2 regions of the uncultured Romboutsia sp. genome follow, and region 2 is predicted to be linked to the other one. Evidence: a T-box and tRNA genes for the amino acid it is inferred to sense, from the RefSeq annotation. Region 2 holds a T-box; the other holds one or more tRNA genes.
What was found. A T-box is a leader RNA that pairs with one kind of tRNA and senses whether it is charged. The one in region 2 lies ahead of metG (methionine--tRNA ligase), so its partner is inferred to be a tRNA-Met.

Region 1 (3,223 bases), on a different contig from region 2:
AGTTAAAGCAAAATCATCTTCCATAACTTTAATAAAGTCTTTTGCTCTACATTCAAATATTATAGACTTTTCAAAAGCTTCACAAGAAACTGTAGTAGTTTTTGATTTATCAAAACTTACTTCATTTATCATTTCACCATTTCTAAGTATGAATATTACTTTTCTTTCTCCATTTTCATTCATCTTAAAAATTGATATCTTTCCAGTTTTTAAAAAATATACTTTATCAACTATATCTCTTTCATTAAATAATATTTCTTTTCTAGCAAGCTGTCTTTCTTTAAGGATTTTTTTTAGCTCTATTTTACTACTTTCTTTTATATCCTTAAATACCTCTATATTGTTCATATGTACACCTTTACTTTTTATATAAATTTCTATGTATTTTAGATTTATCAAATCTATCTATAAATACATTTTCTTCTTCACTATATCCTATAGGTACTATTGCATATGGCACTAACTTTTCAGGTAAATTTAAAGTTTCTCTTACTTTGTTAACTACTTTATTCTTTGGAAATACTCCTACCCAGCAAGATGCTAAACCTTGATTAGTTGCTTCTAACATTAAATTTTGAGTACTTGCACCTAAATCTTGTATCCACTTACCAGGTTTTATAAATTTATCTTTGTTTCCTAATACTACTATACAAATATTTGCATATTTTATATGTCTTGCTCTATGTTGACACTTTGATAATTTTTCTAAAACTTCATTATCATCTACAACTACAAATTCCCATGGACATGCACCTTTAGATGATGGTGCTTGCATTGCTGCTCTTAGAATTTCTTCTATTTTTTCTTCTTCCACTTTTTTATTTATATAAGCTCTTATTGATCTTCTTATTTTTATAGCTTCTAACATAACATCCTCCAAATTATATACATTTGCATAGTTAATACCATATTCAATTTTCATTTTATCAAATTTTGTATTTTTTTGCCAATATATGTTTAGCTAATTTTTATAAGTGTAATATATATCACATTTAAAGTATTTTTATTTATAATTTTATTCTTAATATAAAAAAACTCTTATACCAAAAGATATAAGAGTTATATGCTTGTAATTGGTTGCGGAGGCAGGACTCGAACCTGCGACCTTTGGGTTATGAGCCCAACGAGCTGCCAACTGCTCCACTCCGCGATGTAATATATAATATATTTAATACTATCTTTAATATATTATATATCAACTACATTAAAAATATTCATATTTTTTATATTCTTTTTAATAATTTTAACTACTCATATTAATTTAGTTTTATTTTCAGAATACATTAATTATAATATCTTATCTAAAAACTGTTTAGTACTTAAAATTATATTAAATATAGTTTAATATATAAAAAATTCGCTACGCTCATGTCGCCAACGATATGACACTCGCTACCGCTTCGGTCACATCCGTTGCTCAAAATGTCCCTTGGTTATAAAAACCAAGAGACGAAATTTTCAGTAATGGCCTATTTTGATTCTGATCTTGTTGATTGTGCTAATTCATATTTTGCTAACCAAGCTTTTCTTTCAGCTTTTAATCTAGATGCTAAAACCTTGTATTCCTCTTCTGTATAGTAATTTCTTGGGTTATATTTTTCTATATCTATACCATTAACTTGTACTGGCACTTCATATCCCCATTCTTCATCTTCTACCCAATTAATAGTATCTCTTGCTATTTCTTTCATTATAGTTGTTGATACTTTTATACTTAATTTTTCACCTTTAAAGTCACCTTTAGCGCCAACACTACCTGTATTTAATATATAACATTCCATATCAGGATTGTTTTGTAGTATTTCTTTAAGTCTTAATCCCTCTTCTATTTCAGGTCCCATTATAAATGGATTAGTTCCGACACATCTTTTTGATTGACCAGCTTTTGTTGGATCTCCTGCTGAAGTTTCTATAGATTCACCTAACATAAATGCTTCTAAAGCTTGATCTGGATTTAATTTAACTACTGGAGGTACTATATCATTTCTTCTAGTTATAAATATTATTTTATTTGCTTTTTCTAAGTCTATAGTATCATCAGTATTTGGTACTTCACTTCTTAATATTATACCTCTACCATTCGAAGTTAAGCTTACATCATCAAAATCAACTTTTCCATCATCATAAACTTTTACATTCTCAAGGATCGCTCTATCTGTTGTAGCTGCTTTATATAATACACCTTGTTGTTCTGGATTTAGTCCTTCAGTTTTTATAAAGAATCCAGTTTCTGTTCCTACACAATATCCATTTTCGTCCATAAATATAACATCATCTTGTCTAACGATAGATTTTTCTTCACCAGTTAAACCATGGTCATGTATAGTTAAAGTTGTTTTTCCTGTTCCACTAAGGCCAAACATTATAAATCCAACGTCTTTTAATTCATGATTTTTATCATAAACTCTTAGTAATTTACTTCCTGCATGGAATCCAAGTCCTCCTTCTTCTTTAACTTTATACATAGCCATTCTTAAGAAAGATTTCTTAGCTTCACCAAAATAGTCACTTCCTAATATTAAAGTTAATCCTGTTTCAGGATAAGCTATCATTATTCTTTCTGGCCATTCAGGGATATATATACTTAAAAGATCTGGATTTTCAGGATTTGATGATGGTTGTAATGTGTTATTCCACATATATGCTATTCTAGCGTATTCTTTAGATATATATAATCTACAATTATATGAAAACTTATCTCCCATACCCATTTGACGATCTACTCTTATTACATCTTTATCTTTTACATATTCAAGAACTTTTTGTAATATTTTATCTGCATCTTCTTGACTTATTTCCTTTTGGTCAACACCAACTTCTATCTCATCAACTATATAAGTATTTTTAGCACTTCTATTTCTAACTTCAGTTACATAACTTGCACTGTTAAATTCAGTTGTTTTTTCCATTGGTTTTGCTAAGTTTCTTAATTCTTGTTCTGTAGGATTTGATATTACATTTTTAAATAATTGATCGTTAAAATTTTTTAATTCATGCATTGTATATTCCCCTCTCTATTTTAGATATCGTATTTATGAATAAGTAAGTACGTATTAAATATATGTGCATTTAAATCTATGTCGTGTTTTAATATAGTATACGTATGAATTTAATATTTGAGCCTGTAATATTTTTATTTTTTTAATTTTGAGTTGTCCATATATTTTAGTGTATTAAAAAAACTTGTGGGTAAAATAAGTTTAATCATTTTGAAAGGGTGTGA
Region 2 (3,223 bases):
TGCAGTAGCTACATTTGCCATTGGTATTATACCATCATTGTATTTTTCAACCATAGAAACAGTTCTACTTACTAAGTTTCCTAAGTCATTAGCAAGGTCTGAGTTAAGTCTTGTTACAAAGTTTCTATGAGTGTAGTTTCCATCTTGTCCAAATGCAAATTCTCTTAATAAGAAATATTTTAATGCATCTACTCCGTATCTTTCTATCATTTGCTCAGGGTAAACTATATTTCCTTTTGATTTACTCATCTTATCATTATCGAATAATATCCAACCATGTCCGTATACTTGTGTTGGCACTTCTTCACCTAATGCCATAAGTATTGCAGGCCATATTATAGTGTGGAATCTCATTATTTCTTTACCTACTATATGAACGTTAGCTGGCCAGAATTTCTTATAATCAGCATCATTTTCACTCATATATCCTAAAGCTGTTATGTAGTTACATAATGCATCTACCCAAACATATATAACGTGTTTTTCGTCAAATGGTACTTTTATACCCCAGTCGAAAGTAGTTCTAGTTACACATAAATCTTCTAATCCTTTATCTAAGAAGTTTGCAACCATTTCGTTCTTTCTTGATACTGGGAAGCAGAAGTTAGGATCAGCAAATAATTCTCTTAATCTATCTTCATATTTAGATAATTTAAAGAAATAAGCTTCTTCTTTAGCTATGTATGTATCTCTTCCGCAGTCTGGACATTTATTTCCTTCTAATAATTGAGATTCAGTCCAGAAACTTTCACATGGAGTACAATATCTTCCTTCATATGAACCTTTGTATATATCACCTTGCTCATATAACTTAGTGAATATTTTTTGTATTATAACTTTATGTCTATCTTGAGTAGTTCTTATAAAATCATCATATGATATATCCATAGTATTCCATAATTTCTTTATATCAGCTATCATTCCATCTAGGTATTCTATTTCTGTCATACCTTTTTCTCTAGCAGTCTTTTGTATTTTTTCTCCGTGCTCATCAGTTCCTGTTAAGAATTTTACATCGTATCCACAGAAACGCTTGAATCTTGCTATTGCATCTGCTGCAACAGTTGTATAAGTATGCCCTATATGTAAGTTACCACTTGGGTAATATATAGGAGTTGTTACATAAAAACTTGGTTTTGTCATTGTTTTTTCCTCCTCATATGTAGAAATTAATATTAAAAAACTCGCCTCCTATGAACATGCATAGGGGCGAGATTATTCGCGGTACCACCCTAATTTATCTAAATTTTATTATATGCTTATTATTAATTTCTTTTAAAATTAATTTTTATAATGTCTATAATTTAGATATCTTAACAGACTATAACGGGTCCAATCGTTTTATCTTAAAGATAGGTAATCTATCATTCGGATAAAAAGCTCCGAGGCCATCTTCAATAATTCCTTTAACGCTAGCTTTCACCTATCCTAGCTCTCTGTAGAAAAAGTTATTACTTACTCTTCTCTTCTTAGCTTTGTACATTTGTATATTTTACTATAATAATATATTTTATACATATTATTATAACTTAATTTTTTAATATCTTAAAATTAATTATAAAAAATTTAAAATTCTATGTAAATAGTTTTTTCTATTTCAATATGTAATTATATCATACTCTAATTCCATTACACAAACATTATATAGCATATAAATACAGATGCTATAACTCCTACAATATGACTTATCATAGCACATGTTAATGTGTGCCTAGTATTTTTTATTTTTAAGCTACCGTAATAAATTGCCATAGTATAAAATATTGTTTCAGATGCACCAACTATCGTAGCCCCCATTCTTTCAATAATAGTATCCACTCCCACTCGTTGTGCAAGCTCAGTATACATACCCAAAGCACCACTACCAGATAATGGCTTAACTATAATCAATCCTATTAATTCCTTTGGTATACTCATTAGATTCGCTATAGGCTTAAATATAAATTCAAGAGCTTCTATACCCCCACCTGTTTTAAATACTCCTATAGCTAAAAATATTCCTATTATGTACGGCGTTATTGACCATGCTGATTTTAATCCATCAACTGCGCCTTTTACAAAACTATCATATATATCTATGTTTTTAGACTTTCCGTAAATAACTATGTAAAGTATTATAAGTGGTACTAATATATTAGAAAATAACTCCATTATCTATTCCTCCCTTGCAAAAGCTTACAAGATATCACGGCTATTATAGTAGACATTGTTGTAGCAAATAATGTTGTAAGTATAATATCACTTGGAGTTTGAGCTCCCATATCTAACCTAATTTTAAGCATTGTAAATGGTATTATCTGAATTGAAGATATATTTATAACTAAAAACATAATCATATCATTAGTAGCTGTATCTTTTTTATTATTTAGAGTCTGTAATTCTTCCATTGCTTTGAGTCCAAATGCTGTTGCACCATTACCTGCCCCAACCATATTAAGTGCCATATTCATAACCATGTAAGACATTGCCTTGTGCCCCTTAGGTATCGACGGAAATAATCTTCTCATTATAGGATTTAGCTTTTTTCCTATCTTATCTATTAATCCTGAATCTTTAGCTATATTCATTATTCCCATCCAAAGAGCCATTACTCCAGCTAAACTTATTGCAAACTCTACACCTCTTGAAGCTTCATTTAATATAACTTTATTTAATTCCCCTAAGTTATTAGTTATTATACTTCCTACTATTCCTATAGAAATCATGTAAAACCAGATTTTTCCCATTGAAATCCCCCCTTCTTAATAATTTTATGAAGCTTGTGTTCTACTTTATACTTGAAACTTCTACTATATTATGTTTTAGTATAATTATGGGGTTTTTTATAATTTTTTAACATTAAGGAGAGATACAATGAGAAATTTAACACTTCTTACGGACTTATATCAGCTTACAATGTTAAACGGATATTTTGAAAAAAACATTCATGAGGATATGGTTATCTTTGATATGTTCTTTAGAAAAAATGCGTGTAATGGCGGATATACTATCGTTTGTGGTATAGAACAATTTGTGGAGTATATAAATAACATTCATTTTTCAGAAGATGATTTAGCTTATTTAAAAAGTTTAAACCTATTTTCTGATAAATTCTTAACATTTTTAAAGGATTTTAAATTTACAGGGGATATATATGCAGTTGAAGAAGGAACAATAATGTTCCCTAACGAACCTATACTTACTGTGAAAGCGCCTTTATATCAAGCACAACTTATAGAAACAG

Region 1: it has a tRNA-Met gene. The T-box ahead of metG (methionine--tRNA ligase) is inferred to sense a tRNA for this amino acid. The anticodon was not compared.

What each region holds. Positions count from the first base shown of each region.
Region 1 is NZ_CATXCO010000043.1:8,194-11,416, forward strand. Features, by position in the region: gene Q5F54_RS04870 (Crp/Fnr family transcriptional regulator) at 1-348, opposite strand, end outside; gene Q5F54_RS04875 (nitroreductase family protein) at 359-868, opposite strand; tRNA gene Q5F54_RS04880 (tRNA-Met) at 1,075-1,150, opposite strand; gene Q5F54_RS04885 (phosphoenolpyruvate carboxykinase (ATP)) at 1,470-2,999, opposite strand.
Region 2 is NZ_CATXCO010000009.1:8,267-11,489, reverse strand. Features, by position in the region: gene metG (methionine--tRNA ligase) at 1-1,170, opposite strand, end outside; T-box leader at 1,203-1,480, opposite strand; gene Q5F54_RS01670 (spore maturation protein) at 1,630-2,151, opposite strand; gene Q5F54_RS01665 (nucleoside recognition domain-containing protein) at 2,151-2,726, opposite strand; gene Q5F54_RS01660 (nicotinate phosphoribosyltransferase) at 2,854-3,223, shown strand, end outside.